DNA from 2 places in the Chryseobacterium taklimakanense genome. Region 2 is predicted to be linked to the other one. Evidence: riboswitches for the same ligand, from Rfam matches in the RefSeq annotation. Region 2 holds a riboswitch; the other holds the start of a gene.
What was found. A riboswitch is a leader RNA that binds a small molecule or an ion and turns the genes downstream of it on or off. The one in region 2 is predicted to bind S-adenosylmethionine.

Region 1: it holds a riboswitch for S-adenosylmethionine, as region 2 does, so the genes downstream of both, CKV81_RS09615 (alpha/beta fold hydrolase) here and CKV81_RS06540 (O-acetylhomoserine aminocarboxypropyltransferase/cysteine synthase family protein) in region 2, are expected to answer to the same signal.

Annotation. Positions count from the first base shown of each region.
Region 1 covers NZ_LT906465.1:2,010,249-2,018,890, reverse strand. Annotated here, with positions in the region: gene metH (methionine synthase) at 1-914, opposite strand, end outside; gene CKV81_RS09635 (fatty acid desaturase family protein) at 943-2,040, opposite strand; gene CKV81_RS09630 (homocysteine S-methyltransferase family protein) at 2,100-3,131, opposite strand; gene CKV81_RS09625 (trans-sulfuration enzyme family protein) at 3,192-4,388, opposite strand; gene CKV81_RS09620 (ACT domain-containing protein) at 4,473-6,011, opposite strand; gene CKV81_RS09615 (alpha/beta fold hydrolase) at 6,014-6,958, opposite strand; SAM riboswitch class I at 7,011-7,115, opposite strand; gene CKV81_RS09610 (hypothetical protein) at 7,216-7,440, opposite strand; gene CKV81_RS09605 (MGH1-like glycoside hydrolase domain-containing protein) at 7,565-8,642, shown strand, end outside.
Region 2 covers NZ_LT906465.1:1,374,189-1,382,830, reverse strand. Annotated here, with positions in the region: gene CKV81_RS06575 (methylmalonyl-CoA mutase family protein) at 1-2,008, opposite strand, end outside; gene CKV81_RS06570 (hypothetical protein) at 2,113-2,502, opposite strand; gene CKV81_RS06565 (hypothetical protein) at 2,563-2,895, shown strand; gene rplM (50S ribosomal protein L13) at 3,097-3,552, shown strand; gene rpsI (30S ribosomal protein S9) at 3,558-3,944, shown strand; gene rpsB (30S ribosomal protein S2) at 4,126-4,890, shown strand; gene CKV81_RS06545 (hypothetical protein) at 5,103-5,282, shown strand; SAM riboswitch class I at 5,468-5,572, shown strand; gene CKV81_RS06540 (O-acetylhomoserine aminocarboxypropyltransferase/cysteine synthase family protein) at 5,700-6,989, shown strand; one part of gene CKV81_RS06535 (IS3 family transposase) at 7,047-7,927, opposite strand; one part of gene CKV81_RS06535 (IS3 family transposase) at 7,927-8,401, opposite strand; gene trmB (tRNA (guanosine(46)-N7)-methyltransferase TrmB) at 8,464-8,642, opposite strand, start outside.

The sequences.
Region 1 (8,642 bases), 640 kb from region 2:
GAGGATTTGTGTTTTTCAGAATAATCCAGTAATCTTTCCGTCGCATCGGCTCTGCGGTCGAGCATCACGTCTTCCACCAGTTCCAGCAGATCTTTTGGAATTTCGTCGTAAACTTCCAGCATTGCCGGGTTTACAATTCCTATGTTCATTCCCGCTTTGATGGCATGGTAAAGGAAAACCGAATGCATTGCTTCGCGCACCGCATCATTGCCTCGGAACGAAAACGAAACGTTGGAAACGCCTCCCGAAACCGAAACGTGAGGCAGATTTTGCCTAACCCAGCGCGTTCCTTCAATGAAATCGAGGGCATTTCTGCGGTGTTCTTCCATTCCTGTTGCTACTGGGAAAATAATCAAATCGAAAATAATGTCTTCCGGCGGAAAACCGACTTCATTCACCAAAATATCATAGGAGCGCTTCGCAATTTCTATTCTGCGTTCCAGATTATCCGCCTGTCCCACCTCATCAAAAGCCATCACAACCGCAGCAGCACCATATCTTTTTATGGTTTTTGCATGGCGGACAAATTCCTTCTCGCCTTCTTTCAAACTGATAGAATTCACCACGCATTTTCCCTGAACGACCTGTAAGCCGGCCTCCAGAATTTCCCATTTAGAGGAGTCTATCATGATTGGAATTCGGGCAATATCTGGTTCTGAAGCAATTAGGTTAAGGAATTTTACCATACAGTATTTCCCGTCAAGAAGTCCGTCATCAAAATTAACATCGAGAATCTGTGCGCCACCTTCTACCTGATGTCTCGCAATATCAAGCGCTTCCGAAAATTTTTCTTCCTTAATTAAACGAAGAAATTTCTTCGAACCGGCAACATTGGTTCGTTCGCCAACATTGATGAAGTTGGATTCCGGAGTTATGATTAACGGCTCGAGGCCGGAAAGTTTTAAATATTTCATTAAAAAATTTAGAGGAAAAAATCCCTTTTTACATAGTTTCTTCCATCACGTCGCCGATGGAAGTGGCGTTGGTTTTTAGCAGATCGTAATGCTTTCGCAGTGCTGTAAAGAGCGGAAACTGCTTGTACCTGAAGTTATTTTCGGCCGCAAATTTCTTAATCTCGTCCGTTACTTCATGTGCATATTCATAGCTGATGTTGGGGAATAGGTGATGCGCCACGTGATAATTGAAATTTCCCAGGACAAAACGGATAAACATATTATTTTCGGTAAGATCGTTGGTGACTTCAAACTGATGCCTCAGCCAGCTATAAGGCAGATTACCGGCCTCATCCAGTTTTGGGAATTCGTTATCCGGCAGTGGATGCAGCGGAAGAAGGACAAAAAGTGCAAACGTACTCGCTATAAGAATCTGCAGAAACCAAGCTCCTAAAGCCAAGTTCCAGGCAACTTCAAAAAATAAAACCGGTACTGCAATCTGATAGAAAAAGTAAAAAACCTTGAAGGCAACCATCTTTACTTTTTCTTTGACCGGAATTTTTGCCCCTGTCTTCTGTATCACTCTGTTTGGATCGAAAAAATCGCGAAAATCCCTGATAAACATCCAGTTGAAAAGGTAAAGCGGATATACCAAAAAGAAAAAAAGGTGTTGGTATTTCTGTACGCCTTTCGGTTTTGCATGCGGGTAAATCAGAATCGGGCCGCTCTGCTCGATGTCTGTATCCCAACCGTCTACGTTTGGATAAGCATGATGGCTCACAATATGCCGGCGTTCCCAAATATAGCTGTTAGCACCAATTAAGTCAAAAATTTTCAGAACAGCTCGGTTCAGTTTTTTATTTTTAAAAATATTGTTATGTGCGGCTTCGTGAATTAAATTCAGGTAAATAAGCACCAGCAGAATTGCCATGAAAACATAGCAGCCGATATAGACGGCAGCATTATTCCCATTGAAAAGCGCAACGGCGTAACTGCCGAAATACAGAAGAGGCAACAGCACAGATTTCACAACAATCAGACGGTCGCGGTTCCCGGGGATTTCTGCCACGCGTGCGTTCACGCGGGTGCGAAGCTCGCTGAAAAGCTTTGCATCGTCCTGATTTTTATAGTATGAAGGTTTTTTCATTTCAAAAAGTTTTCATTACAAAAAACCAAAAAAAAAAGGAAAATTCAAAATTCTGCCTGTTAAATTACTGTTTCTTTTAACTTTCTTGGTTCATAATCTTTTACCAAATCCGCTATCGCTTTGATATGCGGCGGCGTGGTTCCGCAGCAGCCGCCAACAATATTGATGAGCCTTTTTTCGGCATATTCGCGGATCTGTTCCGCCATCTGTTCCGGCGTTTCGTCGTACTGTCCAAAAGCGTTTGGCAATCCGGCATTTGGATACGCAGAGATGTAAAAATCAGAATTATGGGAAAGCGTCTCCAGATAAGGCGTAAGCTGTTGCGCACCTAACGCACAGTTGAATCCTACACTCAATAAATTAAGGTGCGAAACAGAAATCAGGAATGCCTCTGCGGTTTGTCCGCTCAAGGTTCGGCCGGATGCATCGGTAATTGTACCCGAAACCATAACCGGAATCTGAATATTTCGGTCCTCCTGAATTTCATCAATCGCGAAAAGTGCGGCTTTTGCATTCAGGGTATCGAAAATGGTTTCAATAAGAAGAATATCAGCACCACCATCCAAAAGCGCTTCTGACTGCTGTTTGTAGGCAATGCGCAATTCATCAAAAGTGATGGCACGGAAACCCGGATCATTTACATCGGGTGAAAGTGACGCCGTTTTGTTGGTAGGACCGATGGAACCCGCTACAAACCGGGGCTTATCCGGATTTAGAGCAGTGAATTCATCGCAGACTTTTCTTGCAATTTTTGCGGACTCAAAATTTAGTTCATACACCAAATCTTCCATGTGATAATCGGACATGGCGATGGTTGTGCCCGAGAATGTGTTAGTTTCGATGATATCCGCTCCGGCTTCCAAATATTTGCGGTGAACTTCCTCAATCGCCTGTGGTTGTGTTAAAGAAAGCAAATCATTGTTTCCTTTCAAGGCATATTCCCAATCCTTGAAGCGTTCGCCGCGATAATCTTCTTCCTGAAAATTATAGCGCTGCAGCATAGTTCCCATGGCACCGTCGAGAACGAGAATTCTTTCTGAAAGCGCTTTATATAGGAGTTGGCTGTCGGTTTTTTTTGGTGGGTTTTTCATCTTTAAAATTTCAGGCTGCAAAATGAGTTTTTTTCAGATCCTGTTATGATTTTATTAATATTAAATATCAAGCGCCTGCTTCAAATCCGCAATAATATCCTGCACATTTTCCAAACCAACGGAACATCTGACCAGTCCGGCAGAAATTCCAACTTCTTTGCGCTCTTCATCAGAAAGTTTTGAATGGGTGGTTGATGCGGGATGCGTGACAATGGTCCTCGTGTCTCCCAGGTTAGCTGAAAGCGAGCACATTTTTATTTTATCGAGAAAATTCCTTCCGCCTTGTATGCCGCCTTTTACTTCGAATGCTACGATGTTTCCGCCCAATTTCATCTGTTTTCGAGCAATTTCATAGTTTGGGTGCGATTTCAGGAACGGATATTTAACAAATTCCACATTGGGATGGTTTTCTAAAAATTCAGCTACTTTCAGAGCATTTTCACAGTGCTTTTCCACACGAACTGCCAAAGTTTCCAAACTTTTACTCAAAACCCAAGCGTTAAAAGGCGCCAGCGAAGGTCCGGTTAATCTGGAAAAAGCATAAATTTCTTTAATTAAATCTGCCCGTCCCACCGTTACGCCGCCCAAAACCCTTCCCTGTCCGTCGATAAGTTTGGTTGCGGAATGCACAACCAAATCTGCTCCGAATTTAATTGGTTGCTGAAGATACGGCGTTGCAAAACAGTTATCAACGATGAAAATAAGGTGGTGTTTTTTAGCAATTTTTCCGAAAAATTCTAAATCTAAAACCTCAATTGCCGGATTTGTAGGCGTCTCGAGATATAAAACCCTGGTATTGGGTTTAATTAAATTTTCTACATTTCCCGCGTCTTCAGCCTTGAAATAAGTAGTTTCGATATTCCATTTTGGTAAATATTTGGTGAAAAGTGCGTGAGTAGCGCCAAATACTGACTGACAACTTAAAATATGGTCGCCCGAATTCAGCAGCGCTGCAAAGGTGGAATACACGGCCGCCATTCCCGTTGCAAAAGCATACCCCGATTCAGCACCTTCCATTTTTGCAACTTTATCGATAAACTCATTGGTATTGGGATTACTGTAGCGGCTGTACAGATTTTTTTCCTTCTCCTCCGCAAAACTTGCGCGCATATCTTCAGCATCATCAAAAACGAAACTCGAAGTGAGGTAAACCGGTACCGAATGTTCGCCATATTGGCTTCTTTCTGCCTGTGCGCGTATAGCAATGGTTTCGAAACTGTTGGTTGGCTGTGGGTTGCCGTTTGATAGATTTTCCATTTTTGTTATATAACAGTGTCTCATTTAAACAGTTTACCAATCTCATTGTTACATTTTTTCATTGGTAACCTGGTACATTATAAACTATTTGTTTTCTGAAATTCTTAAAATATCCCCAAAAACGCCACGGGCAGTAACTTTAGCGCCGGCTCCGGCTCCCATAATTACGATGGGATTTTCACCGTAACTTTCCGTGTAGATTTCAAAAATTGAATCTGAACCTTTTAGTTGACCCAGTGCTGAATTTGCGGGAACCGAGATTAATTTTACGTCCAACTCTCCTTTTTCCTGCTGCAGATCACCGTGCAAATCCCCAACATAACGCAAAACATGGTTGCTTTGCTGCTTTTCTTTTAATTTCTGATATTCTTCATCAAGTTCGGGGATTCTTGCAATGAATTCTTCTTTTGGAATCTCAAGTAAATGTTCAGGGATTAAATTCTGAATATTAATGTCGGAAAATTCATTGATCAAATCAAGCTCACGAGCCAAAATCAAAAGTTTTCTCGCAACGTCGTTTCCGGAAAGGTCTTCGCGGGGATCAGGTTCTGTATAACCTTTTGCCATCGCTTCGCCGATAATGGCTGAGAATTTATCATTACGAACCGAAAAATTATTGAAAATGTAACTTAAAGAACCAGAGAAAACACCTTTAATCCTTGTAATATTTTCACCGGAAAGATGCAGCAGTTTTATGGTGTCAATCAACGGTAAACCTGCGCCGACATTGGTTTCGTACAGATAATTCTTCTTATTTGCGGAGAGAATATTCCTGAAATTTCGGTATTCCGAAATGGGGAGCGTATTAAAAACTTTGTTCGAGGAAACCAGGTCAAAGCCGTTTTCAGCCAGTGCGTAATAGTTTTTTACGAATTCCTTGCTTGCGGTATTGTCCACTGCTACAAGGTTTTCGAGCTGGTTTTCCTTTGCAAAATCAATCAGTGTCTGTATGCTGGAATCCTGTGTAGAATAATTTATTTTCTGACGCCAGTCGCTTCCAAAGCCCGCTTTATTCAGCGCAATTTTTCTGGAGTTTGCAATCGCTACCAATTTCAAATCAATACGTTTCCGGTTCAGGATTTCGTATGAGCTGTCGAGAATCTGCTCTATCAATTCTTTTCCTACATTCCCGTGCCCGATGATCGCCAAATTGATTTTTTTAGGTTTTCCGAAAATTTCAGCTTCGATAAGATTTCTTGTTTTTTCAAGCTGATTTGATGCGACTACAAGATTTATTCGGCCGGCCGATGCAACCTGATTCAGCAACAAGGGGAAAATTTTATTACGCTGAAGTTCGGTCAGGATTTTATTATAATTTTCAGAAACCACACCGATAACCGCCAAGTCCTTAATTGCGAAAATCTGCGTTACTTTTCCTGCTTTCCTTTCCTTTTCGAATTCTTTATTCAGACATTCAACCGCTTCATCTGCATCGTTTTCATCAACCAAAACGGAAATTCCGTTTTCAATCGCCTGCTGAGAAATCACACCCACGGAAATATGAGCATCATTCAAAGCGCGGAAAATACGGCTATCAATACCAATCTGGCCTAGGAAATCAATGCCTTCAAAATTAACAAGTGCTTTATTTTCAATTATGTTTATATCTTTCTGATTTTTCATCTTTAGTTTACAATTTTCATTAAAATTTCATTGAGCTGCTCATACTCCATCAGGAATGCATCGTGTCCGTGTATTGAATTGATTTCGTGGTAGCTGACATCCACATTAGATTTTTTTAAAATTTCATAGCAATTTTTTACCTCAAACTCCGGGAAAAATAAATCGGAATTGACGGCTATGAGGTGAATTTTAGCTTTAATTTTTCTGATATCATCAAATTTTGCATCGATAGTCATCAGCAGTTGATTCATCAGTTTGTAAGCTTTTAAACTAAATCTTTCGTTGAGCGTTTTCCCGTGATAATTTAGCCAGTCGTGCGATTTCAGAAGTCCTTTCTCAGCATCAAAATCTTTGTTGAATCTCTGATTGATGGATTCGGGTGTTCTATAGCACAACATCGCGTGAATCCGGGCTTTCTGGAGCGGTTCTTCAGAATGATTGAGCAGAAACGTCTGCACTAGGCACTGCGAATGCAGCCAGTCGGTTGTTCTGTAATCTGAGGCTACGGGAATGAAGTTTTCTGCAAGTCCGTTTTCAAGCGCCAGCATTTCCCAACCGATCGCGCCGCCAACTGAGCCGCCAATCAAAGAGTGGAGTTTTGTGATTTTAAGTTCTTTTAAACCCAAAAGAAAAATTCTGGCGATGTCTTTAGTTTTAAAATCTTTATAGCTTTCGATAAAAACGCCCTCGTACCCATTTCCGGGAATATTGAAACAGATTACGGTAAACCGTCCGGTATCAATAATTTTATCTTCGCCAACCAAAGTTTTCCACCAGCCTTTTTCGCCGGAAACCGCAGAATTTCCGGTAAGCGCGTGATTTACCAAAACTATGGGAGCGGAATGAAGTTCTCTGCCGAAAACTTCATAACTCAAATGAATATCGGCAGTATTGCCTGATTCAGTTTTAAAATTACGTAATGTGATATGTTGCAGTGGTGGATTCAATTTTCTTACTATTAAAAAAATTGAAAATGCTACCTGTGAAAGTAAGTGAACGCTGTTATCTATCCCAAAAATGAGTAGAATTTAGCACCTTCTCGCTGTTTCGCAAGGGTTGCCAAGGTTTCGCAGGGTCTATTCCCTCCACCTTTCTTGATAACATTTTCAATATGTAAATGAACAAATCTGCGACAAAAGTAATGCAAATTTTCCTTTTCGCAAACTTCTGGCGGAATTTTCTTTAATTTGGGATCTACTTAAAACTATTCTTCTACGAAGATAAGTTCCTTCTGCTGCAGGTTTTCAGCTTCCTGATCTTTTCCGATTTCCTTCAGGCTTTCGATGCGGACTTTAAGCAGATATTTTATTTTATCAAAAAGTTCATCCAGATTTGTAGCCTCGGCAACCATCCCGTCCAGTTCGCGTGAATACGCAGCGTATCCCAAGGTTGAAGGGTGATAAATGATGTGAATTACATTAGATTCCATAACAGCAATTTAATTTTCTTAAAGTTAGTAAATCATTGACTTTCTACATATTAAATATCATTAACCAACCCTTAAAATTCGGTTAATCAAAAAACAATTATTTTAGCACTTTAATTGAAAAGTGATGAATGCTGAACAGGAACGATTACAAAACCCCGACTGGAAAACGTGGGGACCGTATGTAAGCAACCGCCAGTGGGGTACGGTTCGCGAAGATTACAGCCCAAACGGAAATGCCTGGGGATATACTACTTACGAAGAGGCATTGAGCCGGAATTACCGCTGGAGTGAGGACGGAATCGCCGGAATCTGTGACTATAAACAGAGGCTTTGTTTTGCTTTTTCGTTCTGGAACAAAAAAGATAAATTCATTAAGGAACGCTTTTTTGGACTAAGCAATTACCAGGGAAATCACGGCGAAGACATTAAAGAAATTTTTTATTATCTGGACAGCACACCTACCCATTCTTACATGAAAATGGTGTACAAATATCCAATCAACGAGTTCCCATATCAGGATTTAATTGAGGAAAATGGCAGACGCACCAAGCAGGACCAGGAATATGAACTTGCCGATACGGGAATCTTTGACGATGATGAATACTTCGATATCTTTATTGAATATGCAAAAATCAATCATGATGATATTCTTATTCGCGTTACAGTAGCCAACAGAAGCGGTAAAAAAGCGCCACTGGTATTGCTTCCCACACTTTGGTACCGTAATAACTGGGCGTGGGGTTACGGAAATTACAGGCCTCAACTAAAAAGTTCGGCGAGCGGAAAAATTGACATAGAGCACGAGGCTTTAGCAATAAAAAATTTCTACGCACGGGACGCAGCCGTTGAAGCGTTTTTTTGTGAAAATGAGACCAACAGCCAAAAAATCTTCGGAATACCTTCTGAAAATAAATTCTTCAAGGATGGCATCAACGATTATATTACCAAGGGCCTAGACAAAATAAATCCTGAGAAGGAAGGAACAAAAGCGGCGTTCTGCATTGACACGGAGATTGAAGCAGGTGAAAGTAAAACCTTCGATTTCCGGTTGAGTCCGCACGAGATGGACAATGCTTTTTATGATTTTGATGAAGTACTAAGACTCAGAAAAGAAGAATCCGATCTGTTTTACGACGAAATACAGTGCGAAATTACCGATGAAGATGAGAAAAATGTTCAGCGGCAAGCGTTTGCCGGACTTC
Region 2 (8,642 bases):
TAATCGTCATTGAAACAGATGTCAAAGCATTAATCAAATCAAAACCGGAATAGAGTTTTTTGGCATCGTCCAAAGTTGCAATGGAAACTCCGGCGTTACCTATTTTTCCGTAAATATCCGGCGGAAGCGCAGGATCCTGGCCGTAAAGTGTTACCGAATCAAACGCGGTGGACAATCTTTTCGCAGGCATTTCCGCAGAAACGTAGTGAAATCTTCTGTTGGTTCTTTCAGGACCGCCTTCGCCGGCAAACATTCTGGTAGGATCTTCTCCGGTTCGTTTGAAAGGGTAAATTCCGGCGGTATAGGGAAATTCTCCAGGCACATTTTCCTGACTTTTCCAGCGGATGAGGTCGCCCCAATCCTGGAATTTCGGCAAAGCAATTTTTGGAATTTTCAGTCCGGACAGCGATTCTGAAGTGGTGCTTACTTTAATTTCCTTTCCACGTACGAAATAGGAATATGTTTCCTGCTTCATTTCCTCCTTAAACTGATGCCACCCGTGAAGGAATGCGGTATTTTCGTCGGTTAAATCTTTTTTGGTTTTAATGAAGAGTTTTTCCAGTTCTTCGGCGGCCGCAGAATTATTGGCGGTAAAATTTTTAGCACCGTCGAGCATATACAGTTTCTGCGCGATTTTCGCCTGTTCCTCCGAGGTTTGGTCGTAGGCTCTGTTATTTTCCACAATTTCAGAAAGATAACGCACGCGTTTTGGCGGAATCACGGTGGTGTCATCGGAAACATTTTGTTCTTCATATTCATTAAACTTCACAGCGCGGTCGCCCTGGGCTTCTCGCAGGGTGTCATTAACTTTTTGAATTAAAGAATTGTACAATTCCGTCGTTCCCCAATCGTTGAACTGGCTGGCTTTTGTGGAGAAAACCGGCATCTCGTCCAGATTTTGGTCGAAATACTGATGGTTTCTCTGATATTGTTTTTTCACGGCCTGAAGCGCATCCAAAGCACCGCGTTTGTCAGATTTATTTAAAGCAATCAAATCCGCATAATCCAGCATGTCGATTTTTTCCAGCTGTGTGGATGCACCGTATTCCGGCGTCATCACATACATCGAAACATCGGCGATGTCGGTAATTTCTGAACCGCTTTGTCCAATTCCCGAAGTTTCCAAAATAATCACATCCGGTTTGGCGAGTTTCAAAACGTTTAGTGCAGAGTGAATATAGGGCGAAACGGAAACATTATTCTCGCGCGTCGCCATAGAGCGCATATACACACGACTGTCGTTGATGGAATTCATCCGGATTCTGTCTCCCAGCAACGCGCCGCCAGTTTTCTTTTTCGAAGGATCGACAGAGATAATCGCAATTTTTTTATCCGGATTTGCTCGTAAGAATCTGCGGACAATTTCGTCGGTTAAAGATGATTTTCCGGCACCTCCGGTTCCGGTAATTCCGATTATTGGAATTTTTGAATCTTTGGCTTTATCATCAATCGCTTTTACTAAATCTTCTTTTTCATCAGAAAAATTTTCAACCGCAGAAATGACCTGCGCAATAGATTTTGAATCCTCAAAAGAAATTTTGTCCAAATCTTCAACCGTTACGCCAGCGCCAGTTGCAAAGTCAGATTTTTGAACCAAATCATCGATCATGCCCTGCAAACCAAGCTCACGTCCGTCGTCGGGAGAATAAATGCGGTCGATGCCGTATTCCATCAGGTCTTTAATTTCTTCCGGCAAAATAACACCGCCGCCGCCGCCAAAAATTTTGATCTGTGGCGCACCTTTTTCACGCAAAAGGTCATAAATGTATTTAAAATATTCGTTGTGGCCGCCCTGATATGACGTTAGCGCAATAGCATTCGCATCTTCCTGAATTGCGGTATTTACCACTTCTTCCGCAGATTTGTCGTGCCCGAGGTGAATGACTTCGCATCCTGTTCCCTGGATGACACGGCGCATGATATTTATCGCGGCATCGTGCCCGTCGAAAAGTGATGCGGCGGTAACGATTCTTACTTTGTTTTTGGGTTCGTATTTGGAGGTTTCCATAGAAAATTTGGGGAAATTTTTGAAATTTCTCAAAGATAAGAATTTATGAAGTACCTGTCAAATACCCGTGATGCTGCCGTGAATAAGGGAAAAATGTGTGAGAATCACTGTTTTGTGACGCTCCAGGTTCCTGAAATTCCGTTTTGGCTCCAGTTCCCGGTGAACGTTCGGGTCTGGGAAATGAATGAGCCTGTAACTGTAAAGCCACTTTCCCTGGAACTGACCTGATGAAGTGCGGGGCCAATCATGCCACCGTATAAGTTTTCTTCCATTTTAAAGACCGTAGAGTATCGGGTGGCCGTAACGATGTCTTTGGAGTCCACTGTGATTTTTAAAGTTCCGGAATCCTGTCCGGAATAAGTGCCGATGTAAGTACCCGCATATGGCGATGTGTAATTGTCATATTCGATATTATTTGCTATATTTTCAATAAGTGTTTCGCAGGAAACCAAAGACAGCAACAGTAAAAGGAAAACAAATATTCTGCAATACATAATAAGAGTGTTTTCCAAATATACAAATCGTTTACTTTATCTTTGCAAAAATTACAGGCCATGCAGCGAGGTATTCTCTATTTATTTGCCGGAACATTAATCAGCTTCTTACTCAACCATTATATATTGGGTAGCCAGGGGTGGCAAATTGATCTGTACAACGGATTAGCATTTGGTCTGGGATGGGCAATGGCGTATTTTGTGGATCACCCGGAGTGGGCGCTTTCCAGAAAACTGGGGATTTCTTTTATTGGGATTGCTGTAGTTGTTGTTTTAGGATTGCTGCTGTTCAATTTTGAAACGGCGGTGCCTTCCATCATTAAGTTTTCTACTGTTTTTGTGGCTTACTATATGATTGCGAGTTTCAGGGCGAGTAAATCATTAAGAAAATAAGCGTAACCTGAAAATTCATACCTCTTCGTAAATCTCAGTGTAATTTTTTATTAAGGTTAAAAGTTTCGCTCATTTCAGTCAATAATTTGAATTCCAGAATATTTCTGCTTTATCTCTGCAGAAATTTTTTCATTCCGAAAAAAAACCATACCTTTGCACACCCTTATTGGGAAAATTATGTTTAACCGTAAACGAAAAAGTGTGAATACATTAAGTTACAAAACCGTTTCAGCTAACAAAGCTACCGCTAATAAAGAATGGGTTGTGGTAGACGCTGAAGGACAACCATTGGGAAGACTGGCTTCCACGGTTGCGAAGATTTTGAGAGGTAAGCACAAGACGAACTTTACACCACATGTTGACTGTGGCGATAATGTAATCGTTTTGAATGCTGGAAAGATTACTCTTTCAGGAAACAAGTGGGCTGACAAGACTTACATCTGGCATACAGGATATCCTGGCGGGCAAAAGTCGCAGACTGCTGAAGAGCTATTGAAAAAAGATCCTATGAAAGTTTTGGAAAAATCCGTAAAAGGTATGCTTCCGAAGAACAGACTGGGTGCTGCTATCCTTAAGAACCTTTATCTGTATGAAGGTACTGAGCACAAGCACGAAGCTCAACAGCCAAAAACTATTAATGTTAACGAATTTAAATAATTAATATGTCTACAGTTCATAAAATTGGAAGAAGAAAAACTTCAGTAGCAAGAGTTTACGTGAAGCCAGGTTCTGGTAACTTCACCGTAAACGGTAAAGATGCGAAAGAGTACTTCTCTACAGATGTTATGGTTTACAAATTAAACCAGCCTTTCATTTTGACAGAAACTGCAGGGCAGTACGATGTTACCGTAAACGTATTCGGTGGCGGTAATACTGGACAGGCAGAAGCAATCAGACTGGGAGTTTCCAGAGCACTTTGCGAAATCAATGCAGAATTCAGATCAGCACTTAAACCACACGGTTTGCTAACGAGAGACGCAAGAATGGTGGAAAGAAAGAAACCAGGTCAGAAGAAAGCAAGAAAGAGATTCCAGTTCTCTAAACGTTAATTCGAAAGATTCGAGATGCCAGACGCGGGATTCTACACTTTCAGAAATCTTGGTTCTTGGCTCTTGGTTCTATTATCTAATCAAAAAATGCCCCGTTTAGTTTAGCATCCAAACTCTTCTCCCATCTATCGACGAGTTGATTGCAAAAAAGCGGAACGTAAACTAAAAACAAAAAAGAGACATGGCTAAAGCAAATGTTAAAGACCTTTTAGAGGCAGGTGTACACTTCGGTCACATGACCAGAAAGTGGAACCCAAATATGGCTCCATACATTTTTATGGAGAAAAACGGTATTCACATTATCGACTTACATAAAACAGCAGTAAAACTGGACGAAGCTTGCAACGCTTTGGAAAAAATTACTTCTGCAGGCAAAAAAGTTCTTTTCGTAGCTACTAAAAAGCAGGCTAAGGAAGTTGTAGCAAAACACGCTGCAGAACTTAACATGCCTTATATTACTGAAAGATGGCCGGGTGGTATGCTTACCAACTTCGTAACCATCAGAAAAGCGGTAAAGAAAATGAATGCGATCGACAAAATGAAAAAAGACGGGACATTCGAAACTTTATCCAAAAAAGAAAGACTTCAGGTTGACAGACAAAGAGCAAATCTGGAGAAAAACCTTGGATCTATCGCTGACATGGTGAGACTTCCTTCTGCACTTTTTGTAGTGGACATCTTGAGCGAACATATCGCAGTTACTGAAGCTAAAAAATTGGGTATCCCGGTTTTCGCTATCGTAGACACCAACTCGGACCCAAGAAAAGTAGATTACGTCATTCCAGGAAACGATGATGCTTCCAAATCAATCGATATGATTCTTTCTGTAGTATCAGATTCCATCAAGGAAGGACTTTCTCAAAGAAAAGCAGACAAAGAAAAATCTAAAGAAGAAGGCGAAAAAGTAACTGCAGAAGCAGATGCTGATTTCGATACAGAAGCTTAATTTTTTAAGATTTCAATACAATAAAACCGGTTCTCACTATCAGAGCCGGTTTTTTTATTTGTTTTACGTTATTAGCCAGTATTGAGCCTTTGAATCGCTCCCGATTTTTTGCCGCGCTACAGTGCACAATAACAGGCATTAATGTTAACAAAAATTAATATTGTGATTTAAATAAATTTTTTATACATTTGAAACAAGCAAAACTTTTTCATATGAAAACAAAAAACTTTTTCCAATTAGTGCTGCTTGCCCTTACGATCATAGGCTGTACAAGCAGAGAAGATGAAAGTATTTATCATCCAACCGATCCTTTGCGACCAGCGAACAGTGCAGAGCTTAATAATGGCAATCCTACTCCGCCTCCAGGTGGTAGAATACCAAATAATCCATAAAATTAAAATATCTCTAAAAGTCGTCAATTTGGGCGGCTTTTTCCGTCTTCCACTCCCGCTTTTTTATTCCACTTCGTTTCATAAAAAGAGCTCCGTTCAAGCCGGGCCGCGTTTAATTCGCATAAAAATTTGCAAAATCCAAAATCATCCCTATATTTGCATTGTTGAAACGCAAGTTTCAGCGCAGCTTATTCAGAAAGGTGGAGGGACTTGACCCTACGAAACCTTGGCAACCTGCCCAGTGCGGTAAGGTGCCAATTTCAACCCGACAAAGGCGGGAAAAATAAGTCGAAAGTCAGTTTGTAAGGATTTTTTATTCTATAGAACTCTTCCGGCTTGCCGGAGGAGTTTTTTGTTTCCGGCAGGCTTCTGATAAGTTGCTCCCTTTTAATTTTTAATTTTTAAAACAATAAAGAAATGAGCAATTACAGATTTGAAACCCTGCAGGTTCACGCCGGCCACGACGTAGACAAAGACACCAATTCCCGCGCCGTTCCGGTTTACCAAACCACATCCTACACCTTCAACAGTGCGGAACATGCCGCCAATCTTTTCGGGCTGAAAGAATTCGGAAATATCTATACCAGGCTGATGAACCCAACCACCGATGTTTTCGAGAAGCGTATTGCGGCGCTTCACGGCGGCGTTGCGGCTTTGGCGGTTTCTTCCGGCCACGCGGCACAGTTTATCGCGCTTACCAACATTCTGCAACAGGGCGACAATTTTGTGAGTTCGCCGTATCTGTATGGCGGAAGCTTCAACCAGTTTAAAGTAAGTTTAAAAAGGCTGGGCATTGAAGCCCGTTTTTCAAAAGATAATGAGCCTGAAAATTTCGAAACACTGATCGATGAAAATACCAAGGCTCTTTACCTGGAAACCATCGGTAACCCAACACTGAATGTTCCGGATTTTGAGAAAATCGCTGAGGTGGCTAAAAAACACAATATTCCCCTGATCGTGGATAATACATTCGGTGCAGGCGGCTATCTCTTTCCTCCATTAAAACACGGCGCAAATATCGTGGTAGAATCAGCTACAAAGTGGATTGGCGGCCACGGAAGCAGTCTCGGCGGTGTGATTGTTGACGGCGGAAATTTCGACTGGAGCAACGGAAAATTCCCAAGCCTTTCTGAACCAAACGAATCTTACCACGGAATGAAATTTACTGATGTTTTTGGCGTGGGAAGCCCGTTTGGGAACATTGCTTTCATCATCAAGGCGAGGGTAGAAGGTTTGCGTGATTTTGGTTCCTCGATTGCACCTTTCAATTCATTTTTATTAATTCAGGGCTTAGAAACGCTGTCCCTGAGACTCGAAAGAACTGTGGAAAATGCCCATAAACTCGCAGAATATCTTGAGCAGAATGAAAATGTGGAACGCGTCCTTTACCCCGGACTTGAAAGTTTTCCCGGACATGAAACCGCAAAAAAATATTTTAAAAACGGTTTTGGAGGCGTCTTGAATTTTGAAATTAAAGGCGGAAAAGAAGAAGCCATCAAATTTATTGACAAACTAAAACTGGCAAGCCATGTAGCAAATGTGGGCGATGTGAAGACTTTGGTCATAAATCCGGCTTCAACTACGCATGAACAGTTAAGCGACGAGGAAAGATCGGCTGCGGGAATCCAACCGGGACAAATCCGGGTGAGTGTCGGAATAGAGCATATCGACGATATCATTGCAGATTTCGAGCAGGCTTTTGCTTAAAATTTTAAAATGAAGAATCCTGCTGTTTTTAGACTGCACCCAAAAGTTTAGACAAAATTAAACAATATTCTCAAAGGAAAGAGTTCGGTACTGTACCGGACTCTTTCCTTTGAGATTGAGTCTTATTCTATCATTGTTGTAATAGTGAATGTACTTCACTATTTCCATCTTAAGTTCCTGAATGGAACCAAACTTTCTGGTATAAAACATTTCTGATTTTATTGTTCCAAAAAAGTTCTCTATCACCGCATTGTCCAAACAGTTTCCTTTTCTGGACATACTTTGAATAATGCCTTTTTCTTTTAACAAGTTTTGGTAATGTTTCATTTGATACTGCCAACCTTGATCAGAATGTAGAATGATGTTTTGTGTAGATTTTACTTTTCTGAATGATTTCTTTAGCATCCTGATGATTTGGCTGAACACAGGTCTTTCAGATAGGTCAAAACTGACAATTTCACCATTAAATAGATCGATGATTGGAGATAGGTAAAGTTTATTACCCGATACATTAAACTCTGTAACATCGGTTGCCCATTTCTGATTAGGAGCGTCCGATTTGAAATTCCTCTGTAGAACATTGGGCGCAATTTTCCCTTGCTCTCCCTTGTAAGATTTATATTTCTTCACTCGGATAATACTCTTTAAACCTAATATTTTCATAAGTCGTAAAACAGTTTTGTGATTAATCAAAATTCCTTTTTCTTTCAAAAGCAAAGTAATTCTTCTATAGCCCAACCTTCCTTTGTGACGATGATAAATCTGCTTAATCATTTCTTTTATTTCCGCATATTTATCTTTCATTTGAAAGCGTTTTTGATAGTAATAAAAACTGCTTCTTGCCATCGATGTACAATCCAGCAGTACTGCTAAATCAAAGTCCTGCCTTAACTCTTCGATGGCTTTGGATTTTTCCTTTCCTGAATTAAGGCGTCTAACTTTTTTAAAATGGCGTTCTCGGCTTCTAAATAATAAATCCTCTCCAACAGTTCTTCCTCCCTTGTTAAGGGTTTGCCTGTTTTCTTTTTTTTTCGCTTGTAATTACTCATGGTTTTAGGTCTTCCCCTGGGTCTGTTTTCTAAACCTAAAATACCATTTTTTTTGTAATTACGCTGCCAACTAAGAATACTGGACTCCGCAGGAATATTAAACCTTCTCGACGCTTCTTTTAAACTTAAATTCTCTTTCTCAATTACTGATAAAATCTTTAATTTAAAATCTTTTGTGTAATGCCTATTGGAAAGCCGAACAAGTCCTGAAACTCCATAAAGTTCATAAAATTTTATCCATTTACGAACCAATGAACCACAAACTCCAATGCGTTTTCCTAAATCGTCTGTTCCAATGTCACCTTTGTGATATCTCTTTATAGCTTTTAATTTAAAGTCTGCTGAATATTTACTTTTCCCCATAAAAAATGCCCCTAAAAAGTGTCTAACTTTTTGGGGGCAGTCCATTTTCTGCAGGATTTTTTTTATTTAAGTCTAAATTTAATATAAGTAATCGTCTTGCCTTTTGCGGAAAAAAGTTCTTCATAATAGGTACGGACTTCCCGCAGGAGCGGCGTTCCCGGTTCGTACTCCAGGGCTCCGTAAATGTCGTGGTGGGCAGTAATAATTTCGTGTCCGGCTCCCTGAAGGTAGCCTAAAGTGT